3 regions of the Levilactobacillus sp. LN180102 genome follow, and region 3 is predicted to be linked to each of the others. Evidence: predicted binding sites of a transcription regulator. Region 3 holds the regulator's gene; each other region holds the start of a gene.

Region 1 (5,708 bases), on a different contig from region 3:
AATTCATGCAGAGGGACTGGATCAGGTCGCCGCCGTTCAGACGGCAGACATGCGCGAGCTACCTTTTGCAGATAACCAATTTAATGCGATTGTTTCTAGTTTGGCGATCCATAACGTCAAACCTAAGACCGGACGGCTGCAGAGCCTGCGGGAAATCGCGCGGGTCTTACAACCAGGTGGTCAGTTGGTGATTGCGGACTTGGGTTTCTCCTGTAACGCTTACCGTCAGGAATTGACCCGTCTGGGGTTCCATGACATTCAAGTTACGAGTACCGGCGTTATCGGCTGGTGGGGCGGTCCGTGGATGCCAACATTGGTGTTACGAGCGATAAGATAATATTTGAGTTTTGATTATGCCTACTTTGTGCGATAACATAAAACAGTTTCAATTTCGGTTAATTAATTCTTAACCATAACTGAAATTGAAACTGTTTTTTTGTTACAGAATTAAATTGATGGCTTACTTGGTCTCCAGAACGGTAAACATGCTTCTTATTATATTAATGGGATAATAGGTATTCACAAGTGAAATATTACCAGTTTCTAATTGTGCCAAGCTGTAATTAACGAGTACTTAAATGTTTTCCCAATATATTCCGAGTTTATAATTGATCTATCAATTCCAATAGTAGCAAGGAGCCAATCTCTGATCAAAACTCTCAGCATATCATGACATACTGATTTGATAAACGGCGTAATATGTTTATCAGTATTATGTGACAGCGAATTTCGAATATTCTTAATCACGGATATCCAGCCGTCAATTTTTTTTAGATTTTCGTCATCCCAGTTTGAGGATGAAATGATTTTATTTACAAGTCTTTGCTCAAATGAGTGGGTCATAACGTATGTGACTTTTTCCCGATAATATATTTTACGATTTCGATGGGAACCATACATTTTTCGATATTCTTTTTCTCCAATAGAGATATCAAAGATGTTTTCTAGCACAACACATTCTGCTTGAAGACATTGGTCTAAATCACCCGATTGTCTAGGAGAAATTGCATTAAATATCGGCATTAGACTATCGTATCTACATATCCATGCGTTAAGTGATTTTATGATAGTTTTCCCCCAATTAGTATCCCGTCTTTGCCAAGTGGATATAAAAGAGTAACGATTTATTTTAGGCGAGGGAACATCAAAACTAAATAATTGTACCTCTTGTAAAATGTCGCGGTCTTTAGTTTGCCCGATAATACGGTAATTAAATTCGTCATTTTTTGATAATAGGTTAAACCAATTACTAACTTGTGCATTGCGTAATAGTAGGCCTTGGACACTTGCTTTTGCTTCAAAGAAATCAATCGAATTTCTTACTAAGATATCGGATGTTAGATGGTCTACATGTTCTTGTGCATTATGGGTTTCTACATCTCTAACTATTTTAAACTTTAGATTTTTAGAATAAAACGCCAGTTGGTTATCATTATCCTTCAATGATGAAATTTTAATGTCTATTTGATTGGCAAACGGATCGTCTAAGAGATACTTTGGACTATTGACATTACCTTGAAGCCAATTTGAAAAGTTCGTTGGAAAGAATCTAAGACTATCGAAACTTGTTTTGTTGGTTACAAAAAAGTCCCCAATAAAGGCCGAAATAACCGTATATTTTAGATAAAATATTTTTTCTTTGTTTGAATAGGTAGTTTGGGATTCTATGACTGCTAATCCACTTAATGATACTTTAACCGGGGTCATAAATTTTTCATCATTTCTGGAGGAACTGTTCAATATACCGGTGCCAAATAGTCTTGTTGATTTGTTCATTGTATTTTCTGAATAGGAATTTGAGACACTCATTGATAAAGATAACCCAGTTTTATCATATTCAAGAGTGCCATTCTGAGTCATGGTAGCTTCGCTGTCTCCCCAAACTGCAGTTATGACAAATGAGGAAAGTTGGGAAATTTTTGAGTTCATAGTATATATCTCCGGTATTAAAGTTTTTACATCTTCTCCAGCCCATGTCGCTGTTCTTCATCAATGATGTGCGTATACAGCCCGGTTGCACTAGTAGAATTTTGTCCCAACTGGGTGGCAACTAATTGCTCATTTTTGGTCGCTAAATAGAGCTTAGAGGCAAGTGTATGACGGAGCTTATGCGGCGTGATTCGCACCTTAAAGGCGCTGGAGTATTTGGCTACCATTTTTTCCATGGAATTGGCCTGCATGCGCGATGCGTGCCCACGATAGCTACTTAAAAAGAGTGCGCGGTCCTGATTCGTTGCGTGGTAGGTTGCCTGCCGCTGGTCAACGTAGGCTTGAATGTAGGGCAGCGTCCAGGGCGCAATAGGGACCGTATCCCGTTGACCGCCCTTACGAATGACCCCAATGGTCCCCGTCTTAAGGTTCAAATGGCGCAGGTCAGCATTGGCGGCCTCTGATACCCGTAAACCGCTACCTAATAAGAGTGCATTAATGGCGAGGTCACGCTGCTTATCGCGGTGAAAGTAGCGCTTCTGGGCTGGCGATAGTTTGGTCTCGTACTGTTGATCAATAAAATCCAAATAATCATGGTCAGTGTGGCCCAGCATTAGTTTGGTCTTTAAATTAGCCGCGCGGGTTGCATAGGTCTCGTTAGTTCGGACTAGGGCAATCTTATGCATCACGTTACGATTAAAGTAAGCCTCACCGTGCTCATCTTCCGTGTCTTCCGTTAAATACTTAAACAAGGAGGAAAGGGCATTTAAAGAACGGTTAATCGTTGGGTGTGTTCGACTACCACGGGCCCCAGTTAGTTTGGATTGGTTTAGCAGGGCGGACTTGTATAATTCAACCGTTTCTTTTTTTATTGTCGCTAAAACCTGAATATCAATTTCGCTGGGGTGGGGCGCTGATGTTAGTCCTTCACTGATTAACCAATTGAAGAACCGGCGAAACTCTGTTAAATATTGATAAAGCGTGGCTGGGGATAATGGAATAGTGGCCTTAGCTTGGTAATATTCTTGGACAAACCAGGGAGCGGTAGCCAATTCCTCATCAATTAATTTCAAATAATGCTGTTTCTCCATAGAAGTGGCCTCCAAACGTATGTTCTGTACTCATATTTTACTGACTTACTGACAGTTATGCAAGTCCCCCAGTCATTTTTAATCAAGTACTCTCTTTAAAATATTTGTTTTAATGAAAGTAGTATTGGCTTTATTAGCCGATCACTTTTAGGAGATTGACCATCTCTGTTAATAAATAAGTCCCACTAACAGTAATGTCTTAGCAATTTTACGCTTAGCAACGCCGATTTCATAGCGGATAATGTGCCTTAAAACGGTCAAACTTCATCAATATTGACTTAAAAATATTGACTTAAAAAGTTCTTGTAAACGCCGTCATATCAACATTTAGCTGAATATAACCGGTACATCTGAATTTAGCAGTATTGGCCAATAGCTATTGACGTTGATTCTAAGCACACGTTCAGCATTCAAATAGACTTGGTCATCACAACGCGTCCGCACAACACGCAAGCCTGATGGCTGATTTATTATGAAACAACAGACAGCATGCAATGACTTAGGAGATAACTGAGTGTGATTGGGTTCAGGCAACCACTCAGGAAAAGCATAAGCAAGCCAAGCGATTTTTGCTGGACAATGTAGCTGATTAGAAGTTATCAGCGTCTGGTTGCTAGTGACCAAAATGCTGGTAAATGATCTAATGTCGTTTAAACAGAATTAAACCGTCTAATCAAAACGAGGGTAGCTCATATGACCTAGCCAAATGAGAATTAATACTCTACTTTACATAATATATATTATCGAAAGTAGAGTGTTAATGACTTTTTGCCGGTTAGCCGCCCGATAACTCCTTAAAAAACCGCCATATGACTTTACACAATTACTGTAAATCATATGGCGGTTTCATTTATTTAGTTTAGCTTTAATCGTGTTAAAATCTCACGCGTTAACGGCGTTAGTTTTGTTGGCAAGTCATCAAGTCCAAACCAGTCGGTTGCGCTAGTTTCGTCATGATCTGGCAACGCTTGTCCCGTTACTTGCAAGGCATAAACTGCTGTGACGGAATCAATTTGATCACCATTGGGATACGTATACTGCATATTGGCACCACTTACGACCGTTAGTAATTGTGGCTGAACACCATCTAAGCCAGTTTCTTCGCGAAGCTCACGTCGAGCCGTGGTTGCTAGATCTTCATTTAATTCTTTGGATCCAGCCGGTAACCCCCATAAGTGATTATCCGTTCGTTCGACCAGCAGCAATCGCTGATCTTGCTGGACAATGGCGGCAGCACCGGCAACGATGAGTGGCTGCTGGCCTAATTTCTGGCGTAAATCTAAGACATATCCCATCAGCGTCACATCCTTTTTAGTCTATTTTATCACGCCAGTGTTGATTGATAAAATCTTGACGGCCACCCATTTCCTCAATCTGATAACGGAAGGGATTCTTACGATAAAAATCTTGATGTTCTTCTTCCGCTGGATAGAAAGGTTGGGCCTCTTCAATGGTTGTGACAATTGGGGCATCAAACTGGCCGTTAGCAGCTAAGGCGGCTTTAGAGGCTTCGGCCACCCGACGTTGTTCAGGATTATTAACAAAGATTACTGGACGGTAGCTATCACCGCGATCTTGGAATTGACCACTAGCATCCGTGGGATCGGTTTGGTGCCAATAAATCTCCACTAGTTGGTCGTAACTAATCACTTTTGGATCAAAGGTAATCTTAACGGCTTCTGTATGGCCGGTCGTATGACTAGCAACTTCGGCATAGGTGGGATTAACCGTATGTCCCCCGGTATACCCAGACACGACGGATTGAATCCCTGGTTGTGTATCAAACGGTTGCACCATACACCAGAAGCAGCCGCCGGCAAAAATAGCCGTTTCAAATTCACTCATTTAAATTCCCCCTCAGCCAATTATCTATTAGTCCTTAAACAAAGCGTCAAAACCATGGTAACCCTGTGTTTCCAGCTCTGATGCTGGAATAAACTTTAGTGCAGCAGAGTTAATACAGTAACGTAACCCGCCAGCTTCTGTTGGACCATCGTTGAAAACATGACCTAAGTGTGAGTGCGCATCCGTACTCAACACCTCTTGGCGAATCATGCCAAATGAATGATCGGTATTCTCCTGCACGTTTTCAGCATCGATTGGTTTGGTGAAAGATGGCCAGCCACACCCGGCGTCATATTTATCAGTCGAGCTAAATAGCGGCTGTCCGCTGACAACATCGACATAGATCCCTGGCTGATCAAATTGATCGTACTTCCCAGTAAAGGCTGGCTCCGTCGCTGCCTTTTGGGTGACCGCATATTCCTCAGCAGTTAAGCGTTGCTTCAGATCTTCTTGACTCTCATGCTTGTTCATTCAAGTTCCTCCAATCAATTGTGCACAATTTAAGGTACTTCTTTAAGTCTAAATAAATTCAGCAGAAACACAACTATTTTGCCTTATCATTTATAAATTAAATTATACAATCTAAAAAGTCGAGATTTTTAATCCCGACTAATGAATCTAATTTTAATTAGATGCTTGACCTGCAGGGGTTTGATAGCGTAGCTTGACACCCTGAATATCAACCGGTTGAATGCCCTCACTACGGTTTCGATAGTACATAACGCTGTGCTTATCGGGATTATGTGCTAATCCCATAACGTGTCCCAGTTCATGCTCCGCCACGGCCAGCTGATTGGCTCGAGAATAGTTATATTCGCGTAGCAGTGCAGCATTAAGCGTGGC
Region 2 (5,708 bases), on a different contig from region 3:
AGTCCCTACTATACGATTCAACTTAAGTTTACCATTTACAACCACGGAAAGCAGGCCGTCACGACCGATGGCATTAAAGCGATCCGCTTATCAGCTAACCAGCAACTAAATGCGACTAACCAATTAAGTGATGCCAGCGCAGGTAAAACGATTGCTGGTAAGGGCCAACTAGCCACCTTTGCGACTGGCCTGGCCAGCGAAAAAACGAAACCAACGTTCAAAACCATTAAAGTGGCTTTTGCTGGCGCTTACGTTAACCAAAAACAAGTGGTTAGTCCCACTGACTGGTTAACACTAACAGTTTAAGCCCAAACAAAAAAGACGTCCCGTACGCAACGGTCACGTCTTTTTTGTTAGGCCATATATTCAAAGGTAAAGTCGTCGATTTTAACCAAATCGCCGTTCTTAGCCCCATGTTCACGGAGGCTATCATCGACACCCATCCCCCGCATTTGGCGGGCAAAGCGTAGGAGACTTTCTTCATGGTTAACGTCGGTCATCTTAAATAACTTAACCAGCTTGTCGCCACCCAAGATCCATGTACCATCGGCATCCTGATTCAAGGTGAATCCGGCTTCTGGCTGGAAGTTATATTCCGCCGTTGTAGCCACTTCTGGCTGCTTAACTGGGAATTGTGGCGTTTCTGCCAACATATCCGCCGTACGTTGCAGTAGCGGCGTCAATCCGTCGTGAGTTAAGGCAGAAACCGCAAAGATTTCTGGCGTTTGCGCTAATAGCGTATCCTGCTTCAAATCTTCTTTAAATTGAGCCAAGTTTTCGGCAGAATCCGGCATATCCATCTTATTGGCCACCACAATTTGTGGTCGCTTCAAAATGTCAGGATCATAGGTCTGCAACTCTTGATTAATCTTTTCAAAGTCATCATAAGGTGTCCGTCCCTCGAGACCACTCATATCAATTAAATGTAGAATGACCCGGGTACGTTCAACGTGGCGCAGAAATTGGAATCCCAAGCCTACACCATTAGCGGCTCCTTCAATTAAACCAGGTAAATCGGCCATCACAAAATCACGACCATCTGGCAACCGCACCATACCTAAGTTCGGTACTAAGGTTGTAAAATGATATTCCGCAATCTTGGGCTTGGCACTCGTCACTGTAGATAGCAAGGTTGACTTCCCAACGGATGGGAAACCCACCAAACCGACATCGGCGAGCACTTTTAATTCCAAACGAATCTCACGTTCCTCACCTGGCTCGCCATTTTCTGCGATCTCAGGTGCCGGATTCTTGGGCGAGGCAAAGTGAATATTTCCCCGTCCACCACGACCACCATGCGCCACAATAACGGAATCATCGGGGGCCACCAAATCACCAATGACTTGGTCAGTTTCCGCATCCATAATCGTGGTTCCTTGGGGCACCTTGATAATTGTGTCCTCTGCCCCCCGACCGGTCATCGATTTGATTGCCCCGTTGCCACCGCTCTTCGCCTTGAATTTACGCTGATAGCGAAAATCCATCAGTGTCCGTAAACCTTCGTCGACCACGAAAACGACATTTCCACCACGGCCACCATCACCACCGGCTGGCCCACCATTGGGCACAAACTTTTCCCGGCGAAAGGCAACCATTCCGTTACCACCGTTACCGGCTTTCACATTAATTTTAACTTGATCTACAAACATAATTAATTTCCTCGTTTTCTCAGTCAGCCCGTGCTGTCTGCTCTGTTAATCTCCTGCTAGTCAGTATACCGGCAAACGGCCGTCACGTCAAAGACTCGTTGGGGTTCGAGGATTCTTAATCTCGGCCGTTTCCGCGGCTAAGGTAACGTGAATCGTTCGTGCCACCGCTTCGCTGATACCCAACTCCCGGATTTCGGCCATACTAGCCTCACTAATCTTCTTTGTCGAGCCAAATTTGCGCAATAATTTATTCCGAGTTTTAGGTCCAACTCCCGGAATCCGATCTAAACGTGAACTCAGGGAATGCTTGGTGTGCACTTGCCGATGGAAGCTAATGGCAAACCGATGGACTTCGTCTTGAATCCGCTGAACCAGATAGAAGCCCTGACTTTTAGGGTCCAAATGGACATGGTGGTCATCCGGTCCAAATAAGAGATCGGCCGTCTTATGATGATCATTTTTCACCATCCCAGCGACTGGAATATGCAAGTCAAACTCGTCTTCAAGGACTTCTTTAACGGCATTCATCTGGATGTCACCACCATCCATCAAGATTAGATCGGGCATTGGCGCATGTTCTTTAAGCAATCGCCCGTACCGCCGCCGGATGACCTCTAACGTGCTAGCCGTTTCATCAGCATGATCGACCGTTTGTAATTTATACTTACGGTAAAGTTTTTTATTCGGTTGACCATCGACAAAGACCACCATTGCCGAGACCAAATCGGCGCCTTGGATATGTGAGTGGTCAAACGCCTCGATCTTGTGTCCCGGTGCAATCCCTAACGCATCTGTAATTTCTTTCATCGCGCCGGTTGTCTTGCCTTCATCCAGCTCCAATAACCGAAATTTCTCTTCTAAGACCAGTTTGGCATTCTTCCCTGCCATCTCTAGCAAATCGCGTTTAGTCCCCCGCTGAGGCGTTCTAACGGGCACCTTTAGCAGCTCTTCGATAACGTCATGGTCGATACTGGCCGGAACTAAAATTTCACGCGGCAAGACTGTATTTTTGCGCTGATAAAATTGAACAATAAAGCTAGCCAGTTCTTCTTCCGCTGAGTTGACCACCGGAAAGAGTCGCTTTTCGCGCTTCATTAGGCGGGCTTGGCGAATAAAGAATACCTGAATGGATAACCAGCCCTTATCCAGATAAAAATTAAAAATATCTCGTGGCGTACTGTCATTAGAAATGATCTTTTGCTTTTCAACTGTCGCTTCAATGTAGCGAATCTGGTCACGCAGATCGCCGGCACGTTCATAGGCCATATCCGCCGCTGCTTTTTCCATGCGTTGCGTTAGATCCTTCTTCGCATGTCCCACGTTGCCATTTAAAAACGACTTAATTTTGCGAATCTGCTGGTCATACTCCGCTTCTGGCACCTCTTTAAAACAGGCACCCAAACACTGCCCCATATGATAATAGAGGCACGGTCGGCCTTGATGTCCAGGACACCGACGTAACGGATAAACCTTTTGCAAGAAGTGCATTGTTTCTTCTGCCGCGTAAACATTCGGATATGGTCCAAAATAATAAGCGCCATCTTTCCGAATATCACTCACTAAAAGCAGTTGGGGATCCCGTTCATTAGTAATTTTAATGTAAGGATATCCCGTTCCCCGCTTCAATTTAATATTAAAGTAAGGTTGATGTTTTTGAATCAACGTAATTTCTAATAAGAAAGCTTCCTTATCTGTAGACGTAATAATTGTCTCAAAGTCAACAATCTCACTGACTAACTGTGCCGTTTTCCCAGTGTGACTACTCTTAAAGTAAGACCGCACCCGATTTTTTAGGTTCTTAGCCTTGCCAACATAAATGATTTGACTATTAATATTTTTCATGAGGTAACAGCCGGGAAGGCCCGGCAGTAACGCAAGCTTATGCTCCAAGTATTCTGATGCCAAGGATAATCCCTCCCGTTTAGGCGTGTTAATAAGCTAATAAAGTATATGCCGAATGTTTGTTTGGTGCAAGTGAAATCCCTTTTGACCAGCATGAGTCAAAAATGACAAACGCGTCAAATTCTGCTATGATAACGGAAAAGCAAGGAGGTGCCTCAATTTGGCATTAAAAGTTAAACGACAAGATGACCTTGATTCCATGTTTGGCAAATTCGCCCAAATGGACCCTACTGACGTTAAGCGGGACAAGTTCTTAAAGCGTCAAGACGATCACAAGGGTGACAAGAAGGGTAAAGCGTTGATCAAAGACGATCAACTCAAACATGACCAGAAACACGCCAACGATTAAATCAATCGAAAAGGACGACCACAAGGGTCGTCCTTTTTTGTTACCGATTTGGTTGGTAACCATGTGGATAACGGGCATTCAGGCGTTTAATATTGGCCTGTGCCACTTCATCAAAATCAATATCGGCCCACTGGGCAATTTGACTCAGATACCACAACACATCGCCCATTTCTTTCACAATGGCATCGTGGTCGAGATCCTTGCCGTGGAACGTATACTTCTTAACCAAGTCTACCACTTGTCCGGTTTCTCCGGCTAAGCCGAGTGCACAGTTCGTTAAGACCTGTTCGTTGCCATACAGGGTTCGATTAGCAGCTTGTTGATACTCATTAAATTCCATGTTTATTCGCCTCCAAATGCTTGGGCTTCGATCCAGTTCCACACGGCATCCTTACCCATTTTCTTTGGCGCCGAAAACATCACGATATTATCTGTATTAGGCAACTCCAGTGACTTCTTAATTTGACTAACCGCCTGATTCCACTTTCCGCGAGCAATCTTGTCACTCTTCGTCGCCACAATCAGCGTTGGTAACTCATAATAAGCCAACCAACGATACATCTGAATGTCATCCTCAGTTGGCGCATGCCGGGCGTCAACTAACGAAATCACACCGCGCAATTGATCGCGTTGAGTCAGGTAGGTTTCGATCATCTGCCCCCACTTTTCTCGTTCTGTTTTGGAGACCTTTGCATAACCATAACCGGGAACATCCACAAAGTAAAGCTGGTCCTCAACGTTATAAAAGTTCAGCGTCTGGGTTTTCCCTGGTTGACTGGACGTCCGGGCATACGAATTACGGTTAATTAACACATTAGTTAATGAGGACTTTCCCACGTTCGAGCGCCCCACCAACGCAATTTCTGGATACCCCGTTGTTGGGTATTGAGCGGGATCAACCGCGCTCATCACTAATTCTACATGATTGACTTCCATTAGTTCATGCCATCCTCTCCAAAATCTCTTTCATCATTTTAACACAGAACGTGAGCTGACTGGCATGAATCTCTTAGCTTTTTATGTGAGATCATCGAATAAAGCCCGTCTGGCCCTACTTTGCGTCCAACAAAAAAGTGGCTAGCCCATCAGCTAGTCACTCTCCGTGTAAATGAGTTCTTTATGATGCTTTTTGATCCTTTAAAACTAATTCTGGTTCAGCGTGTTCCGTCACTGTTTCTGGCGTAATCACAACTTTAGCCACATCGGTACGGCTTGGCAAGTCAAACATGATGTCACGCATCACATCTTCGATGATGGACCGCAATCCCCGGGCCCCAGTATTACGAGCAATTGCTAGCTTTGCCATCTCACGCAGAGCCGCTGGTTGGAATTGTAAGTCGACATTATCCAAGGCCAAAAGCTTTTCATACTGCTTAACCAGTGCATTCTTAGGCTCCGTCAAAATCCGGACTAAATCATTTTCGTCCAATTTTTCAAGTGCCGTCAAAATCGGCAACCGGCCAATGAATTCAGGAATTAACCCAAATTCTAATAGGTCTTCAGGAATAACATGTTGCATCAGACTATCACCGGAAGACAGGACATGCTGTTCCTGACTATCAGCACCAAAGCCAATGGTCTGATCCCCTAAACGACGCTTAACAATGCCTTCAATCCCATCAAACGCGCCACCCACGATAAAGAGGATGTTGGTCGTATCAATTTGGATGAATTCTTGTTGGGGATGCTTTCGTCCGCCCTGAGGTGGCACATTAGCAATTGTCCCTTCTAAGATCTTCAATAGGGCCTGTTGGACCCCTTCACCAGAGACATCTCGCGTAATGGAAACATTTTCAGCCTTCTTGGCA
Region 3 (5,708 bases):
CAAATAAAAAGACTCGTCTCCCACAAATGGGAAACGAGTCGAGATTAACCGTTATTTTTTCCGCGCATTTTGCTGCATTGCGGCCATCATTTGGTGTAATTTCCGTTGGGATGGTTTTTGCCCCATCTGTAACATCATCGCACGTAATTGATCTTCATTAATCGGCGGATTATCTTTCAAATAGTTTTCCATGTACTTCCGAGCGCCGTAGAAGCCACCAGCTGCACAAGCTAAGCCTACGACAATCACAATTAGAATCCAAATCCAAGTTGCCAATTTGTTCCCCTCCTTTGTTAAAAACATTCAAGCTTAATTTTACACAAACTTAAAGCAAAATAAAAGAGCGAATCCTAGAAAAGCGACTCGCTCATCAGGTTAATCGTCTCGTAACCCTTTATCACGTTGGATTTGACGAACTTTTTCTGGGGTGACTTCTTTCCCAGCCTTGTCGTAAACCTGCATCATCTCAACTTGGCTCCGGAAGCTCTCTCGAAAGAGTTTGAGATATTGCTTACGTAAATGGTCACGCTCAGCCGTTTCTTCATCCGTTAAGCCATCCGTTTTATTTTTATGTGCCAGTTCATTAATTCGTGCTAATAAACTATCCATTGTTGGTTCTGCCATGAACAGTCCCCCTAACTTCATCTTTTTATATTTCAATACTTCAAATTTAGCCATGCCCCATCATATCAGGGTCACCCCGAAAATTCAACCAATTAAGACGAACATCTGTTTGAAAAACGACGATGGCTATGCTACAATCAACTTAAACTATACTACAAATGACGAACGAGGTGGCAGTAACGATGAGCAAAGCTTCTGAAAGTAAACAAATCGCCGTTCTTCGCTTCATTTGGGAACGCGTTAACGAGAAAGGGTATCCGCCGACTGTTCGGGAAATCGGTGAAGCCGTGGCGCTCTCCTCAACCTCAACGGTTCACGGTCATATCGCCCGTCTAGAAAAAAAGGGATTTATCACCAAAGATCCAACCAAGCCACGGGCATTAGAAGTCACTTCCGCTGGTCTTGAAGAATTGGGTGTTCATGAAGAACAAACTAAAATCCCTGTCCTAGGAACTGTCACAGCCGGTGAACCGATCTTGGCTGTGCAGGAGGCCACCGACTATTTCCCAGTTCCCCCTGAATTTGAAAATGACGATGATCAATTGTTCATGTTGACAATTCGTGGCGAAAGTATGATCAACATTGGTATCTTGAATGGCGATCAGGTGATTGTTCGCCGACAACAGTCCGCCGACAATGGTGATATCGTCATTGCCATGACGGAAGAAAATGAAGCAACTTGCAAACGATTCTTCAAAGAAGCTGACCATTTTCGATTACAACCCGAAAATGATACGATGGCACCCATTATTTTAAATCAAGTTAGTATTCTCGGCAAAGTGGTCGGGCTGTTCCGCGATGATGTTCATTAAAAAAAGCATTTGGCAGTTGGCCAAATGCTTTTTTGTCGTCTAAAAGACTTTTCCGTGATAATGACTCTCGGGGAGGTTCGTAAAGTCGTATGCGGCCAAACTTTCTGCTTTCTGCAGATAGGCATGTAACCCTTCCGCTAACATCAAATTCAAGATGGTGTCTTTCTCATGTAACACAATGATTGGTTTGTCACTATGAAAAGCATAGCCAATTTCAAAGGCCGTACCCGAATCTACTTGGTCATCCACAAAATCAACCAATGCCACCACAACATCAGCTTCATCAATCTGGTGAACATCCATTTGGAAAGTCTGCGTGGCCCATTCTGGCGTCCCCATGGTCAATCCAGCGATCTCACTTAATCGTGGACTAAAGACACGATTAACCTGTGGGTTGGCGGCTAAAGCCTTCTCGGCACGCTCAATTCGAGAAATTTGCTCATCATCAAAAAAAGGTCCTGCTAAGTAAACGTTGGTCACACTAATCTCCTCATTTCTCTGGAATAATTGATATTATACCTTAAAAGTGAACTCTTGGCGACACCAATTCAATTAATATTCGGTTATAATTCACTTAGGGTCCTTTTCTCCGCTCAATATCGTTAAAAATGTCGCTATAAATAAACAAGCGTACTAGAATTGCCTTTTATTCTATAATTGTTTCATGCTATACTAAGCTCATCTTACATACGGAGAGGTGCCAAATATGATTCTTGGCTTTGCTATATTTGGGGCACTGATTAGTCTCATCGCCCTATTTTCTTTATTGACAGCTGCTCAACGCGGCGACTCGAAGATTGGATCAAGCCTCATTTTACTTCTTGCCCTGTGTGGGACAGTATTAGCAATCTGGAACTTGCCTTACTGGTCCCACCCCAGCCATCAAACAACTGAAGCAGCTAAAAAAGTGTCACTCACGTCCAGCTCACAGACATTTTCGACCAGTTCAAGTACAACTAAAGCAACAATCCAAAAAACTAATGAGCAGAATGTTAAGCAACAACTTATTAAATCACTGACAAAACTTGGATCGGTCTCATTTGATACTCAAAGTAAGACTTACACCCTGACGGTCACCAATCAAAGTCTTAAGAAAACAATTGCCGCACTCAATCAGGATCCCAGCCAAGCCAAGGCAGCCAAATGGCCTAAGTTCACCAACAATTTTGCTAAGACCAGTCAATCACTTAAACAGGCTTTGGGTCGTGGATATACCTTTGTCATTCGCGTTGGTCACCAATCTCCGGTACTGGTTTACAAAGATGGATTTGTCACTAAAAATAAATTTGAGTCATAAAAAAAGGCCAGAATACATTCTGGCCTTTTTTGGTGTTATTGGCGTCGATATACCCGCTGCTCGTGTTGACGACCAGCTAAATAATAAGGCGCTTGTTCTTGTCCTACTGCCAATTGCATGTCTTGGCCATCAGAACTCAATTGCTGATTATAAAGTTGTTCATACTCGGCTACTGAAACGGCTCGCCGATTAGCCAACAGATCCGTCAATCCAGCATCGTCAAACCCTTGACGATAATTAGGTTGGATAAGGCCACTAAAGAATTCTCCCTCGGCCCCTGACCCATAACTAAAGAAACCAATGCGTTGTCCTGCTTGTAAATGGCCATGCCGTAATAGTGATAAAAAGCTTAAGTATAACGAACCCGTATACAGGTTACCCACATCCCGATTATCCGCTTGACTAGCTTCAAAGGCGGCTGTTAACTGGGCTTGATGCTCAGGTGTGGCCGTTGGCAAAATTTGTCGTAATCCCTTACGACCCATTTTGGTAAATGGTAAATGGAATGTAAATGCCGCAAAGTCGGCGATTGTTAATTTGGTCTGTCGTTGATAATCTGCCCAAACGGCCGCAAAAAAATCAAGATAGACATTCGTTGAATACTTACCATCCACCAAAGCTTCGGTACGATAAGTTGGCCGCCAGAAATCCATGACGTCAGCCGTATGATAACTGCTCGTGGCCTCCAACTCTAAAATCTGAGGGTTAGCCGCCACCAACATTGCCACGGCACCACCGCCTTGGGTCACCTCACCGGCGGTCCGCAACCCGTATCGCGCAATGTCTGCACCAATGACCAACACCTTCGCTTGCGGATGAACTCGAACGTAGTCAGCTGCTAGCTGCAACCCAGCAGTAGCACCATAACAAGCTTGCTTAAGTTCGACCGCTCGCGTTTGTGGTGAAAGTTCTAGTAGGTGGGCCAAATAAACGGCAGTCGCCTTGGAGTTATCAATCCCAGATTCTGTTCCAAACAAGACCATAGCAATCTGTGTTTTGATTGTTGGTGTCAAAATTTGAGCAGCCGCATTGGCCGCCATGGTGACGACATCCTGGGTTGGCGGAATCACCGCCTGTTTTGATTGACCGATTCCTACTTGATACTTTGCCGGGTCTGCTCCTCTAGCATGCGCCAAGTCCACCATATCCAGATACAGATTCGGTGTGTAAAATCCAATTTTGTCAATGCCTACCTTCACGGTCATGATGCGACTGCCTCCTCGAACGTTCAAAGTTACTCGTCTTACTGTAGCATTTTTTGAGCTCGGTCGACAACTTTTTCAAGATTGTATTATACAATTTTAAGTATTTAGATTTCGACTTAGAGCCACATTTAAGGCTTTTTGTTAGTTACAATTCGTTGTTTTTTAATTTTACTAATGTCTGCCGTAACTGGGCTTGCGTTTCTGGTGTCACCTGGGGATAGGTCGGTCGTAAATCCTGAAGACGTTTGACCAAAATGTTTGAGACGATTAACCGAGCGACCCCCTTATCATCTGCGGGAATAATATACCATGGATCTTTTTTGGTGGCTGTATTTGTCAGCATCTTGGTATAGGCAACTTGATAATCATTCCAAAAAGCACGCTCCTGCATATCACTGGGAGAAAATTTCCAATTTTTACTTGGAATCTCAATCCGTCGTTCAAAGCGCCGCGTTTGCTCATCACGTGAAAGGTGTAGGAAAAACTTGATTGTCACAAAACCTTGATGCCGTAAATACGTTTCAAAATGACGCAAGTCACGATAGCGGCGGTCAAAAAAAGCATCACCCACATCTGCTAGGGTTGTCACACCAGGAATATGTTGCGTTAGCAGCATCTCTGGGTGCACCCGACTGATTAAAACATCTTCGTATTGAGACCGGTTAAAAATTCGAATTTCACCTCGTTCGGGTAATTCGCGATTAACCCGCCACAGAAAGTCATGACTCAATTGGCGATTAGTTGGCTGTTTAAAGCTAACCACGCTCGTCCCTGCCGGATTAAGCCCACTCAGCACGTGGCGAATCAGCCCGTCCTTTCCTGCCGTGTCCATGCCTTGTAAGATAACAATAACACCTGTTTCCTTTTGCGCGTATAGCCGGCTTTGCAAATCACTTAGCGTTGCCACATTAGCAGCTAACGCATCATCAATAACGGCCTGTTCGGGAACCCGAGCTGCCCGCGTTGCCCACTTATTTAGATTTTCAAGCGGTTCACCCGTATAACGATAACGACTTTCAGTACTCATGACCCTCGCCTCCTTCCCATACAATAGCATGTTTACCCCCTTCTCGCAGAAAAAAATACTTGCGGGTTAAATCTCCGCGACAAAATGGTCGCGTTAGCCTATCAGCATTGCTATACTGAAGGTGTAACCACTTACGTCGTTTATAAAGGAGTGCCACGTCATGAAGAAAATTACAGCATACTTTGTCCGCCACGGGCAAACCATGTTGAATCATTATAATAAGGTCCAAGGTTGGATTGATTCCCCATTAACTGAGAAGGGACGGGCTGATGCCAAGCGGGCCGGTGAGCAGCTAAAGAATATCCCCTTTGCTGCAGCCTATAGTAGCGATTCGGGTCGTGCAATTGAAACTGCGCATATCGCCCTACAACAAAACCCAGAAAATATGAATATCGTCTCTTACCAATATCCTGAATTTCGGGAGCAGTGTCATGGGTATTTTGAAGGTAATGATCTAAACCAGATGTGGCAGTTCGTAGGTGCTCAGGTACAGTTAACTTCTGAATCCGCTGTGCTGGGAACTTATGGCTTAGAAAAAGCACGGGATTTAATCCACCAAGCTGACCTATACGGTGAAGCTGAAAGCAATGAGATGTTTTGGCAACGATTAGATCGAGGATTCGACAAGCTACGGGCTAATTCAAAAGATGGTGACCAATTTTTGGTTGTCTCCCATGGTATGACCATTCGTTCAATCATTGATCGGTACGCACCAGAACTAGACGAAGGTGTTGCAACAATTA

Evidence for each region. The regulator LexA, encoded in region 3, represses DNA repair genes until DNA is damaged. The targets are predictions, from matches to a motif close to CNAACANNTGTTNG.
Region 1: the regulator LexA is predicted to act here: its motif matches at 3,033-3,046, upstream of xerS (tyrosine recombinase XerS).
Region 2: the regulator LexA is predicted to act here: its motif matches at 3,604-3,617, upstream of uvrC (excinuclease ABC subunit UvrC).

The regions. Positions count from the first base shown of each region.
Region 1 covers NZ_JBNIIX010000001.1:23,325-29,032, reverse strand. The annotation lists gene ACP4IT_RS00140 (class I SAM-dependent methyltransferase) at 1-337, shown strand, start outside; gene ACP4IT_RS00135 (HEPN domain-containing protein) at 544-1,929, opposite strand; gene xerS (tyrosine recombinase XerS) at 1,956-3,020, opposite strand; gene ACP4IT_RS00125 (NUDIX domain-containing protein) at 3,875-4,315, opposite strand; gene msrA (peptide-methionine (S)-S-oxide reductase MsrA) at 4,332-4,865, opposite strand; gene msrB (peptide-methionine (R)-S-oxide reductase MsrB) at 4,893-5,336, opposite strand; gene ACP4IT_RS00110 (matrixin family metalloprotease) at 5,490-5,708, opposite strand, start outside.
Region 2 covers NZ_JBNIIX010000004.1:8,559-14,266, forward strand. The annotation lists gene ACP4IT_RS03640 (hypothetical protein) at 1-306, shown strand, start outside; gene obgE (GTPase ObgE) at 354-1,649, opposite strand; gene uvrC (excinuclease ABC subunit UvrC) at 1,737-3,554, opposite strand; gene ACP4IT_RS03655 (SPJ_0845 family protein) at 3,712-3,900, shown strand; gene ACP4IT_RS03660 (nucleoside triphosphate pyrophosphohydrolase family protein) at 3,941-4,240, opposite strand; gene yihA (ribosome biogenesis GTP-binding protein YihA/YsxC) at 4,243-4,836, opposite strand; gene clpX (ATP-dependent Clp protease ATP-binding subunit ClpX) at 5,018-5,708, opposite strand, start outside.
Region 3 covers NZ_JBNIIX010000031.1:2,287-7,994, reverse strand. The annotation lists gene ACP4IT_RS12310 (YneF family protein) at 52-276, opposite strand; gene ACP4IT_RS12305 (DUF896 domain-containing protein) at 376-624, opposite strand; gene lexA (transcriptional repressor LexA) at 807-1,436, shown strand; gene ACP4IT_RS12295 (nucleoside 2-deoxyribosyltransferase) at 1,476-1,916, opposite strand; gene ACP4IT_RS12290 (hypothetical protein) at 2,143-2,733, shown strand; gene ACP4IT_RS12285 (hydroxymethylglutaryl-CoA synthase) at 2,769-3,932, opposite strand; gene ACP4IT_RS12280 (polyphosphate kinase 2 family protein) at 4,084-4,965, opposite strand; gene ACP4IT_RS12275 (histidine phosphatase family protein) at 5,126-5,708, shown strand, end outside.